DNA from 2 places in the Peribacillus sp. NPDC096540 genome. Region 2 is predicted to be linked to the other one. Evidence: a T-box and tRNA genes for the amino acid it is inferred to sense, from the RefSeq annotation. Region 2 holds a T-box; the other holds one or more tRNA genes.
What was found. A T-box is a leader RNA that pairs with one kind of tRNA and senses whether it is charged. The one in region 2 lies ahead of ileS (isoleucine--tRNA ligase), so its partner is inferred to be a tRNA-Ile.
Positions count from the first base shown of each region.

Region 1: it encodes a tRNA-Ile, which carries the amino acid that the T-box ahead of ileS (isoleucine--tRNA ligase) is inferred to sense. The anticodon was not compared.

Region 1 covers NZ_JBNNTG010000012.1:335-6,840, forward strand. Annotated here, with positions in the region: tRNA gene ACQKMR_RS12360 (tRNA-Val) at 1-36, shown strand, start outside; tRNA gene ACQKMR_RS12365 (tRNA-Thr) at 47-122, shown strand; tRNA gene ACQKMR_RS12370 (tRNA-Lys) at 142-217, shown strand; tRNA gene ACQKMR_RS12375 (tRNA-Leu) at 227-308, shown strand; tRNA gene ACQKMR_RS12380 (tRNA-Gly) at 317-391, shown strand; tRNA gene ACQKMR_RS12385 (tRNA-Leu) at 404-492, shown strand; tRNA gene ACQKMR_RS12390 (tRNA-Arg) at 502-578, shown strand; tRNA gene ACQKMR_RS12395 (tRNA-Pro) at 589-665, shown strand; tRNA gene ACQKMR_RS12400 (tRNA-Ala) at 683-758, shown strand; tRNA gene ACQKMR_RS12405 (tRNA-Met) at 786-862, shown strand; tRNA gene ACQKMR_RS12410 (tRNA-Ile) at 873-949, shown strand; tRNA gene ACQKMR_RS12415 (tRNA-Ser) at 968-1,060, shown strand; tRNA gene ACQKMR_RS12420 (tRNA-Met) at 1,166-1,239, shown strand; tRNA gene ACQKMR_RS12425 (tRNA-Asp) at 1,246-1,321, shown strand; tRNA gene ACQKMR_RS12430 (tRNA-Phe) at 1,344-1,419, shown strand; tRNA gene ACQKMR_RS12435 (tRNA-His) at 1,437-1,512, shown strand; tRNA gene ACQKMR_RS12440 (tRNA-Gly) at 1,517-1,590, shown strand; tRNA gene ACQKMR_RS12445 (tRNA-Ile) at 1,597-1,673, shown strand; tRNA gene ACQKMR_RS12450 (tRNA-Asn) at 1,686-1,760, shown strand; tRNA gene ACQKMR_RS12455 (tRNA-Ser) at 1,762-1,852, shown strand; tRNA gene ACQKMR_RS12460 (tRNA-Glu) at 1,856-1,927, shown strand; gene ACQKMR_RS12465 (TraR/DksA C4-type zinc finger protein) at 1,968-2,717, opposite strand; gene ACQKMR_RS12470 (1,4-dihydroxy-2-naphthoate polyprenyltransferase) at 2,866-3,786, opposite strand; gene ACQKMR_RS12475 (isochorismate synthase) at 4,085-5,494, shown strand; gene menD (2-succinyl-5-enolpyruvyl-6-hydroxy-3-cyclohexene-1-carboxylic-acid synthase) at 5,487-6,506, shown strand, end outside.
Region 2 covers NZ_JBNNTG010000010.1:131,463-137,968, forward strand. Annotated here, with positions in the region: gene ACQKMR_RS11650 (HEAT repeat domain-containing protein) at 360-806, shown strand; T-box leader at 909-1,147, shown strand; gene ileS (isoleucine--tRNA ligase) at 1,198-4,293, shown strand; gene ACQKMR_RS11660 (xanthine dehydrogenase family protein molybdopterin-binding subunit) at 5,278-6,506, shown strand, end outside.

The sequences.
Region 1 (6,506 bases), on a different contig from region 2:
AGAGGGTCGGCGGTTCGATCCCGTCATCCTCCACCATTTTACACCTGCCGGTGTAGCTCAACTGGTAGAGCAACTGACTTGTAATCAGTAGGTTGGGGGTTCAAGTCCTCTTGCCGGCACCATCTTTTAAATTAAACGTACGAGCCATTAGCTCAGTTGGTAGAGCATCTGACTTTTAATCAGAGGGTCGAAGGTTCGAATCCTTCATGGCTCACCATTATATTATGCGGGTGTGGCGGAATTGGCAGACGCACCAGACTTAGGATCTGGCGCCGCAAGGCGTGGGGGTTCAAGTCCCTTCACCCGCATCTTTCATGCGGAAGTAGTTCAGTGGTAGAATACAACCTTGCCAAGGTTGGGGTCGCGGGTTCGAATCCCGTCTTCCGCTCCACTTTTCGTATGTGCCGGGGTGGCGGAACTGGCAGACGCACAGGACTTAAAATCCTGCGGTAGGTGACTACCGTACCGGTTCGATTCCGGTCCTCGGCACCATCTTAATATGCGCCCGTAGCTCAATTGGATAGAGCATCTGACTACGAATCAGAAGGTTGTAGGTTCGACTCCCGCCGGGCGCACCATGTTTTTTTGCGGGAAGTAGCTCAGCTTGGTAGAGCACTTGGTTTGGGACCAAGGGGTCGCAGGTTCGAATCCTGTCTTCCCGACCACGTGATTACTAATGAATGGGGCCTTAGCTCAGCTGGGAGAGCGCCTGCCTTGCACGCAGGAGGTCAGCGGTTCGATCCCGCTAGGCTCCACCATTTTTCATCAAAAACTTATATTATATTGGCGGTGTAGCTCAGCTGGCTAGAGCGTACGGTTCATACCCGTGAGGTCGGGGGTTCGATCCCCTCCGCCGCTACCAATAAATATAAGGACCTTTAGCTCAGCTGGTTAGAGCAGACGGCTCATAACCGTCCGGTCGTAGGTTCGAGTCCTACAAGGTCCACCATGTAATTTTTTTAGCCACGGAGGTATACCCAAGTTCGGCTGAAGGGATCGGTCTTGAAAACCGACAGGGGAGTCAAATCCCGCGGGGGTTCGAATCCCTCTACCTCCTCCATTTCTTTTAAAAGCAGCAAGTTGTTTTTAAACAACCTTTACATAGAGGAAGCGGAAAAAACAATATACACGAAAACTTGATGCAAAATCGTTTTATTATTACCGTCGCGGGGTGGAGCAGTCCGGTAGCTCGTCGGGCTCATAACCCGAAGGTCGCAGGTTCAAATCCTGTCCCCGCAATTATTAGGTCCCGTGGTGTAGCGGTTAACATGCCTGCCTGTCACGCAGGAGATCGCGGGTTCGATTCCCGTCGGGACCGCCATTTTAAAATTAAATACTTATGTGGCTCAGTAGCTCAGTCGGTAGAGCAAAGGACTGAAAATCCTTGTGTCGGCGGTTCGATTCCGTCCTGAGCCACCATTATTTCAAAAATTACGGCGATTGTGGCGAAGTGGTTAACGCACCTGATTGTGGTTCAGGCATTCGTGGGTTCGATTCCCATCAGTCGCCCCATTTCGCGGGTGTAGTTTAGTGGTAAAACCTCAGCCTTCCAAGCTGATGATGAGGGTTCGATTCCCTTCACCCGCTCCAATTTATGGGCCTATAGCTCAGCTGGTTAGAGCGCACGCCTGATAAGCGTGAGGTCGATGGTTCGAGTCCATTTAGGCCCACCATATTCATATTGTTCCGCAGTAGCTCAGTGGTAGAGCATTCGGCTGTTAACCGAACGGTCGTAGGTTCGAGTCCTACCTGCGGAGCCATGGGGAAGTACTCAAGAGGCTGAAGAGGCGCCCCTGCTAAGGGTGTAGGTCGCGTGAGCGGCGCGAGGGTTCAAATCCCTCCTTCTCCGCCATTTGGCCCGTTGGTCAAGCGGTTAAGACACCGCCCTTTCACGGCGGTAACACGGGTTCGAATCCCGTACGGGTCATAAAAAAGAAGCATACATCCTGTATGCTTCTTTTTTTTATTTATTTCTCTTCATTGGTATAACTATCTTTCTGTTTATAAGGAATGTCTCCAAGCTGAGATTCAGCATTTTCTTCATCTAATGTATCTTCATATTCTTTTTGCCTTTTATTCATGATACCCCTTATATTTTTTCCTTCGATATCATTTGCTACAAATCCTTCATAGTCTTCAGGGAATCCATCGGTTTCATCTTCTGTTTTATAAAGATTATTATAGCTGTCATGATCGCCCGTGTAATCCGCAGGTGTTTCAGATGTACCAAATTTGGCTACTTCGCCAAAGCTATCTTCTTTATCTACTATTTCACTTCCATGACGGTTTTCAAAATTATCTCCCTTTGATGGAATCAGTACATCTTCTTCAACTGGTCGATCTTGTGTAGTCGGTCGTTCTGGAGCGTGCTCGACACAGTAGAGAGTGGTAGGTACAGCTTCTAGCCGTTCAAAAGGGATTTCTGTATCACAGGTTTTACAATGGCCATAGGAGCCTCCTTCTATCGCATTCAATGCTTCCTCGACTTTTTCCATTTCAGATTGTGCATGCTCATCTAGTGCCTGGTTTCTTTCCATTTCGAATAATTCGGTTCCTAGGTCTGCGGGATGATTGTCATAGGAGGATAATTCCCCTACAGATTCTGTCTGACTTTTATTTAGAAGTGATTGTTCATCATTTCTGAGCCTATTATTAAGTTCTTTTTTTTCTATAAGTAGTTCTTTTTTTAAATGTTGCGTTTGTTGTTTGGTTACCATGTTTATTTCACTCCTTCGAAAGTCTATATCTCATTTGAGTAATGGTTGGATGGTTGTCTTATCTTTTACCCGAATCGGAGGGGAGGGAAACAAATTGAATAAGAAGCAGAAAAAAGGACTAAGTCAAAATCGACTCAGTCCTTGGAGATTAAATAAGATAGCTGATGAATAATCCAATGGCCATAAGCAGGCCGAAGAAGGTGTTCGTTTGGGCCGTGGCTTTCATCGCAGGTACCATCGTAATAGGTGACGTTTTACCGACGAAGCCTTTGATTGCTGCCAAGGCTTTCGGAATGCTTAGGAAGGCAAGCAAAATCCATGCTGTAACGCTTCCAGCTAGGACTAATCCTACTAGCCATAGGTAAGAGAAGGCAAACATAATCGCCATAAATGTTAAGGCATTTTTTCTGCCCATTACTACAGGCATCGTTTTACGGCCGTGTGCCTTATCTCCGTCATGATCACGGAGGTTATTGGATAAATTTATTAACCCGACTAAAATTCCGCTTGGTATAGCAATTAAGATAGCTGTGGTAGAAACAAAACCAGTTTGAATGAAATAGGCAATCAAGATTATCAAAAAGCCCATAAACAATCCAGAAAAAAGTTCTCCAAATGGTGTGTATGAAATAGGCAGTGGACCGCCAGTGTAAAGGTAGCCGACAAGCATACAGACCAGGCCTACCGCAGCAAGCCACCAAGATGATGCTGCACAGATATAGATTCCAAGTATCAGTGCGATGCCATACATACTAAGAGCTAAAGTCATGATGAGCTTTGGAGTCATGCCATGACGGACAATGCCACCACCGATGCCAACAGATTCTTCCGTATCCAATCCTCTCTTGAAATCATAGTATTCATTAAATAAGTTCGTTGCAGCTTGGATCAGGATACTTGCAAGCATCATGGCTGCAAATAGTAGCCAATTTACGCCATCTTCTAAAAGTGCAATCACTGTTCCTAGTAGGACTGGAACAAAAGCTGCGGTAAGTGTATGTGGACGAATTAACTCCCACCAAATTTTCCAGGTTCGTTTAAGGGGAAGGTCGTCGTATTCTGTTTGCATTATTTCTCTCCTCAAAATCATTATTAGTTCTCTTGAAATTATATCAAATATTGAAATCGTTCACAAAAGGTTATCCTATTTAGTGTAGGAAAAGTGGCAGGGAGTGTCAATCGTATTTCATATGCGATCACTTCCAATATCAAGGATATTCTACTTCATTCGCTAAGAATCATATAATAAGGAAAAAAGCAGTCATGAATCGTTTGATAAAGGGGCGTTTTATTGACATTGGGTTGAAGAGAGGTGTATCTTTAAATAGGTTAAAAAGCTTTTAAAATGTACATTTGGGGGGATTTTTTTGGCTATCTCAGAAGAAACTGAACAGTTTCAGGGACTGGCTTCAGCTATACAAAAGGCAAAGGACTTGAATGGTCAAGTTCTATTCAGTCATATTAAGAAAATAAATTGTAACAATCCCCTTTCATTTTATCAAGCTGGAAGAGAACGGTATGCGGGTGAACGCTTTTTCTGGGAGGACCCTGCAAAAGAAATAACCATTACTGGTTTAGGCAACGTTAAGAAACTCCAAGCGGCATCAAATGCCGACCGTTATAGAGAAGTCGAAATGAGCTGGATCAAACTGCAGAATACTGCTGTCAAAACAGGAGTGACCGATGTAGAAGCAACTGGTCCTGTACTGTTTGGGGGCTTTTCTTTTGATTATGAAACTAACAGTACACTCCTTTGGAATCAGTTCGGGGACAATCTGTTTTATATACCTGCCTTTATGCTATCGCTAGTGGGGGAGCAAGCTTACTTAACGACAAACCTACTTTGTTCGCCGGATGATTCAGAAAAACTCTTCATAGATATGATAAATGAACGGGAATCTTTCCTTATCGAAAGCTTGAATGGCACCGAATTGAGTGCCAATACTCTTGTTAAGCAGAAGGAAGTCAAACCTAAGGAATGGAAGCAGACGGTTGCAGAGGCTGTTGAGGAAATCAAGTCAACAGATCTCGACAAGATTGTTCTGGCAAGGGAGCTGCGCCTTGTGTTTGAGCGTTCCATTGATTCAGAGAAAGTACTCGAGCAATTGATTGCTGAGCAGCCATTAAGCTATATTTTCAGTTTGGAAGCGGGCGGTGACTGTTTCGTAGGTGCCACTCCTGAGCGTTTAATAAAGAAGCAGGGTAATGAAGTCTTTTCTACCTGTCTCGCGGGTTCGATGGGACGGGGGAAAACTGAAGAAGAGGATGCTTGTCTTGGTGATGAACTGCTTCATGACCAAAAGAATTTACAAGAGCATCAATACGTCGTATCGATGATATCAAATGCGTTTGAGGCGGTATGTGAAAAGGTAATCGTTCCGACTGAACCGAAATTAATGAAAAACCGTCATATTCAGCATCTGTATACACCGGTCCGTGGAATTTGCAATGAGGGTGTCACGATTTTTGAGTTTGTAGAAAATCTGCATCCAACACCTGCTATGGGCGGGCTTCCGAAAGAAGAAGCTGTCGCCCGTATTCGAGAAATAGAGGGTCTTGAACGCGGCTTTTATGCGGGACCATTAGGCTGGGTGGATACCTATGGGAACGGGGAATTTGCAGTTGGGATTCGTTCCGCTCTACTACAGGATAATGAGGCATCGCTTTTTGCAGGGTGCGGCGTAGTGGAAGATTCGACACCTGAAAGTGAATTCCAGGAAACGGGGATTAAATTTAATCCAATGCTAAGTGCTTTAGGAGGAAATCTTAATGAATGACCGAGATGCATTGACAGCGTATGCTGCTTCATTTGTCGATGAGCTGGCACAAAATAAGATGAAGCATGTGGTGGTAAGTCCAGGTTCACGATCCACACCGCTAGCTTTGCTGCTGGTAGAACATCCTGATATCGAAGTTCATATTAATGTGGATGAGCGTTCGGCTGCTTTTTTTGCCCTTGGTTTGGCTAAGGCATTAAAAGAACCTGTTGGACTTCTTTGTACGTCTGGTACAGCTGCTGCTAACTTCTACCCAGCTGTCATTGAGGCTTACTATTCAAGGGTGCCACTGATCGTGCTGACCGCTGATCGTCCGCATGAGTTGCGTGATGTCGGGGCTCCACAGGCCATTGATCAAATTCATCTGTACGGAAGGCAAGTGAAGTGGTTTATCGAAATGGCGCTTCCGGAAAGTACCGATGAAATGATGCGATATGCGAGAACAATCGGTGCAAGGGCAGTATCAACAGCGGCAACTGAGCCAGCTGGACCAGTACATTTGAACTTCCCGCTTCGTGAACCACTTATTCCAAATCTGGAACAAGCTAAGGAATATAGGCAAAATAAAATGACACCGGCTGTGATGATTGAAAATGGTGCACTATCACTGTCTGATTCACAAATAGAGGCACTGGCAACTACTTTGTCACAAGCGAAACAAGGAATGATCGTGTGTGGAGAATTACGGCATCCAAAGATGAAGGAAGCAATTGTAGCTTTAGCTAAGAAGCTTGCTTTCCCGATACTAGCTGACCCTCTTTCGCAGCTAAGAAGTGGCAAACACGATAAAGACGGTATTATTGATACCTACGATACATTTCTACGTGATGAAGCGGCCAAGGAAGCTTTCCGGCCGGATGTAGTGTTGCGTTTCGGTTCTATGCCGGTATCAAAACCTTTATTGTTATTCATGAAAAAACAAAAACAGGCAATTACTTTGGTCGTTGATGGCGGTGCAGGGTGGCGTGAACCAGCAGGACTGGCAACCAACATGATTTACTGCGAAGAAAAA
Region 2 (6,506 bases):
TAAATGACATTATCAGTTGCTCGAAATGTGCAGGTAAGAAATTTAAGGAGAACTTATATACAATATCTGCAGTTTAATTTTTATTGAACAGAAGCGGTTGGCTCTATTCCGTTTTATTAGTTTCATTTTATCGAAAGGAGGGTGAGCCGCCTCGATGCCCCTTTTAGTTCGATTGATTAGTTCCATTAATTGATATTACTAATCATAAGGCTTTGAAATTTTACTATATTAACATATGGAAAAGGGTATAATAAGAACTATAAGAATAAATTCTTAGTAAAAAGGATATTTGTAGTATCGGGTTTAATTTTAGATAAGCACCTGATTCTTACATAAAGACAGAAGGAGAAATGATTCGTTTGAATAATAAAGAAACAAAAGGTATGGAGTTACCTGCAAATTATGAGGAATTAAAAAAATCTGCCAATCGTACATCGAATTGGAGAGAACGTTTAGATGCGATTGAAGAGTTAGGTCAGTTTAAAAATAAACAAGTTATCGATGTACTAACACATATAATGAATAGTGATTCTGTGTATAAAATTCAAGAGGCTGCTTACCGAAAACTTAAAGGATTCGGTGAAGATATTCAATTACCTTCCAGGAAAAAAGGCGAATTGATTAAGGGATTACGAAAAGTCTTGTTAAGAATAAAGAAAAGCTTACCTGAAGATCATACATTTAAAGAATTCAAAGAGAAGTTAAAGAAAATGAGAATGGATATTTATGATACTTACGAAGGTGAAAAGGGAGCAAACTTTGATAAATGGCTTGAAGATACATGGGCAACCTTATCGAAAAAGTAGGCTTTGTTAATCATTAATGTTGATTTATGACAGGAGCCCTAATTTCATGACTTATTTGACAACTATTTTATTATCTGTTACAATAAATACCAATAAAAGCACATAAATTCGTTGATGAGAAAAAGTAGCGTTTCGTCTTGATCCACAGAGAGCTGACATTTTGGTGCAAGTCAGTGTTCGAGTGTCACGTGAAAATCCTCTCTGAGAAGTTAGGCTGAATCTTTTAGTAAGTCTGACCGGGCGTCTACCGTTAAAAGGAACACGTATGATTGTACGTTGCTAAGTGCTATTGATCGGATCAATAGAATTAGGGTGGTATCGCGGTTAACCCCGTCCCTTTATGGGACGGGGTTTTTGTGTGCTTTTTAAAAAATTTATAGGAGCGATATCTATGAACTCTAATGAAAGTAAAGAAACAGTTGTACAGCGTGAGGAACAAATACGTAATTATTGGTCAAAAGAAAATACTTTTAAACAATCTGTTCATTTAAGAAAAGGTAAGGCACCTTTTGTTTTTTACGAAGGACCACCAACGGCAAATGGACTGCCCCATGTAGGTCATGCCTTTGGGCGAACGATTAAAGATGTCGTGGCACGGTATAAAACTATGCAGGGATTTCAAGTGGAAAGAAAAGCCGGCTGGGATACACATGGTCTTCCGGTCGAGCTAGGTGTTGAAAAACAACTCGGTATTTCCGGAAAACATGAAATTGAACGCTATGGTGTAGAGTCGTTTATCAATAAATGCAAGGAGAGCGTATTCACCTATGAGAAGAAATGGCGATCATTTACAGAAGAGTTAGGTTATTGGGTTGATATGGACAGTCCTTATATGACATTAAGCAATGATTACATTGAAAGTGTATGGAACATTTTAAGTAAGGTTCATGAGGATCGTCTATTGTATAAAGGTCATCGCGTATCTCCATACTGCCCTAGCTGTCAAACTTCTTTAAGTTCCCATGAGGTAGCACAAGGCTATAAAGATGTAAAAGATTTATCGGCTACTGTAAAATTTAAACGTCTTGATGTGGAAGAAGAATATTTCTTAGGTTGGACAACGACACCTTGGACATTACCTGCAAACGTTGCACTAGCGATGAACCCTGCATTAACGTATGTACGTGTCAAAAAAGGGAATGTAGTTTATATCGTTGCCCAATCATTAGCAGAAGAAGTGTTTGGTGAAAATGCAAATGTCTTAAGTGAACATAGTGGCAAAGAATTTGAAGGAGTACATTATGCCCCACCATTTAATTACGTGTCTGTTGAGAACGGACATCATATCGTATTAGCCGATTATGTAACAGAAGATAGTGGAACAGGTATTGTTCATATTGCTCCTGCTTATGGTGAAGATGATTATAAAACCGTTAGGCAAAATGGTTTATCCTTTATCAATGTTGTTGATCAACAAGGACGTTACACAGCTGACGTTGTAGAGCTTTCAGGAAGATTTGTGAAAGACTGTGATGTTGATATCATTAAAATACTTTCTGAACAAGACACTCTTTTTCATAAGGAAAAATACGAGCACAGCTACCCACATTGTTGGAGATGTGACTCTCCTTTACTTTACTATGCAACGGATAGCTGGTTTATCAAGATGTCGTCTTTAAAGGAGAAAATGCTTGCGAACAATGCAACTGTTGCTTGGTATCCAGAGCATATTAAAGATGGGCGTTTTGGTAACTTCCTTGAAAATCTGGTTGATTGGAATATAAGTAGAAATCGATACTGGGGAACACCTTTAAATGTTTGGATATGCTCTGATTGTCATCATGAAGAAGCACCTGGCAGTATCGAAGAACTACAAAAATTAGCGACAACACCGGTAACAAACGATATCGAGTTGCATAAGCCCTATATTGACCAAGTAAAGTGTACTTGTCCGAAATGTAAAGGTGTCATGCACCGAACGCCTGAAGTCATTGATGTATGGTTTGATAGTGGCTCGATGCCATTTGCGCAGCATCACTATCCATTTGGAAATAACGAAAAATTCGCATCACAATTCCCTGCTGATGTCGTCATCGAAGGAATTGACCAAACGAGAGGATTTTTCTACAGCCTACTCGCTGTTTCCACACTATTCACAGGTGAAACACCTTATAAAAATGTTTTGTCACTTGGACACGTACTTGATGAGCATGGTCAGAAAATGTCTAAAAGTAAAGGAAATGCATTAGATCCTCTTGAACTCATAAGCGAATACGGTGCGGATGCACTTCGCTGGTCCTTCCTAGTCGATAGTTCACCTTGGAATCCGAAACGCTTTTCAAAAAAGATTGTGCAAGATGCAAAATCAAAACTAATTGACACGCTGGATAATACGTATAAGTTTTATGCGATGTACTCGAAAATAGATAGCTTTGTGTATGATGGACAGCAAACAGGTAAGAGAACAATCCTAGATGAATGGATACTTTCACGCCTGAATAGTACAGTCAGACTGGTTAATGGCTATATGGATCGCTATCAATTTACTCAAGCAACTCGCGATATTGCAGCATTAGTCGATGAATTGAGCAATTGGTATGTACGGCGATCAAGAAATCGATTTTGGGCTTCTGGACTTTCTGAGGATAAACGAGCAGCTTACTCAACATTATTTGAAACGCTTTTGACAATCAGTCGCTTATTAGCTCCATTTGTACCCTATATAGCAGAAGATATCCATTTGGAGTTACACAAAGACAGTGTTCATTTACAAGACTATCCAAAATCTAACGATTCAATGATCAATTCTGAGTTAGAGACCGATATGCAAACTATCTTGAAAATAGTGGAACTCGGTCGTAGTATTCGTAATGCCAAAAACATGAAGGTTAAGCAGCCTTTACAGCAAATAATTGTTTGGCGTAGTAACGGAGAACGTTTTTTAAGCGCTTATACAGCAATCATTAAAGACGAACTTAATGTTAAAGATGTTGTTTATACAGAGGATATATCACAATATGAATCGAATGTTTTTAAATTGAATTTTAAAACAGCAGGTGCTGCATTTGGTAAACTGGTGAACTCGATCAAAGAATATGTTGACCACATAACTGATAATGAGAAGAAGGTATTACTAGATCATGGTCAACTACAAATTGAAGTAAAGAATCACACGGTAATATTAAAGAAGGAGCATATAAACGTTGATTATATAGTTTCATCTGGCTTTGAAATTGCAGGTGATCAGCAGTTAAGGGTGTTATTAGATATAAAACTCACACCTCAACTAGTGGAGGAAGGTCAAGTCAGAGAATTAATTAGAGCAGTACAAGATACACGAAAAAAATTAGATTTGCCTGTCGAGATGTATATATCGATCAAGATCTTCGCAACAGAGGATATTAAAGAAAAACTTCAACGTTTTGAGGGACTAATTAAAGAAAACGTGCTTGTTCATCACATTAACTTTGGAATACTAAATGATTCCGAACAGCAGATTGATGTGAAATTTGATGATGATATAGTGAAGGTTTCGTTGGAATATTAGTTAATCGAATAAAAAGATGCACTGCAAACAGTTATATTTTAAAGGCTGTTCGCAGTGCTTTTTTTCCACAATACCCATTTTCAAACGAGGAAAATATCCATGTTTAGTAACCTCATTCATCATGCACTATCCTGCCCCGTTAGATCATCAAGATAAACAACATCCTTTAACAGAGTCAAAAAGTAAAATATTACATGTCGCAATGTTTTTTAAAGAATATATAGTAAGTTACTCGTTCCACTAATGAGTGTTTTAGATTTATAACATAAAATGTAAAAATCCTCCAAGTTCCAAAACGCCCTCCAAACACTTTGTACATTTCATTGTATATATAATGAATTATTTATTAATTCCCCCTAAAAACACATTTTCTTTATAACTCAACATAAAGTTATTAATACAATATTGGAATTCATATGTTAATGAACTATATATATGATGTTTGAGTATGTTGAACAGAAAATGATAGAAAACCTTTCCTATACTAAGGATAACATCTACGAAGGCAAGATCATTATTCATCAATATTAGATACAGATTAGAACTTATTATTATCCGCTTTCCTGCCAGAGGATGATGTAATTTAATGTCCAAAGGTATAGATGTTAATTACATTTATAAGTAAAACATTACACCAAGAAGCTTTTTAGTATTTTGGGAGCTGGTTTATAAGTAAATCTTGTTGTAATGATGGTTACCATCAACGGACAAAAAGAACCAATCTACTCCTTAGTTACTTCTAGTTTTCAAGGCTGTTTACAACCACCAATACATATAGCTAGAAATCTCTTTTCTGAAATTCACAATACAAGGAAACCAAGGTGGAAAACATATCCTGAAGGTATAGATAGCAAAGGAATACTTGTGCCTCTTTTTAGAGGAAAAACTGTTGCTTACATTGATGATATATTAGATTACTTATTTTATAAAAATCTAATTGATAAAAATTAATCAAGAATAATGATGATAACGAGGGGATTCTATATGGATATTATCGGTAAAGGTGTAACTCGTAAAGATGCATGGGAAAAGGTGACAGGGCAAGCGATTTACACAGGTGACCATAAAGAAACAAAAATCCTTCATGTTAAAAAGGTAATTAGTCCTTATGGACATGCCAATATTAAAAATATTGACATAACCAAGGCTGAAAAAGTTGCTGGAGTACGTGCAATCATAACCGGCGGGAATTTACCGCTAACAGGAGAAGAGATTAGAGATCGGTACCCCATAGCTCAAGATAAAGTCCGCTATCATGGAGAAGTTGTTGCACTTGTTGTTGCTGATACACCGAAACAAGCTAAATTTGCAGCAGACAATATACAGGTTATTTATGAGCCTTTACCTGTTATCAATTCACCAACGGAAGCCTTAAATCCTAAATCTCCAATTCTCCACCCAGATTTAGGTACCTATAAAAAAATATCCGAGGTATTTCCTGAGCCAGGTACAAATATAGCAAACCGAACTAAAATCCGAAAAGGTGATAAAAAAACAGGTTGGCAAAAGAGCGATATTATTGTCGAGGAAAAGTTTTCTTTTTCCCCTTCTGATCATGTTGCTATGGAAACAAGATGTTCCTTAGCAGAAATTCGAGCAGATGAAAAAGTCGTGATAAGCTCATCTTCACAAGCTCCCTTCATGATCAAGCGTTTGATAAGTGATTTCTTTGGTGTTGAAATTGGAAATGTCATAGTAAACACTCCACTTGTTGGGGGGGCATTTGGTGGTAAAGCCTCGGTGCAACTTGAACTATTAGCTTATATCGCGTCAAAGGCCGTTAATGGCAGGCTAGTAAAAGTTGAAAATAGTCGCGAAGAGGATATTTTGACATCACCTTGTCATATTGGATTAGATGCTACAGTTAAATTAGGTTGTACACGATCTGGTTTGCTAAAGATGGCAGAATTGACGTATTTATGGGACGGAGGAGCATATGCCGACAAAGCTACAGATCTAAGCCGTGCTGGGGCTGTAGATTGCACCGGACCTTACCATATAGAAAATATTTGGTGTGACTCTCTCTGTATGTATACAAATCATCCATATGCCTCACCTTATCGAGGTTTTGCCCATTCAGAAGTTCTGTTTGCTTTTGAGCGGACTATGGATTCTCTTTCAAAAAAGCTTGGTATTGATCCACTTGAACTTCGTGAAATGAATGCGATACTCCCAGGGCAATCCACCCCAACACAGGTTAAATTGAATTCTAG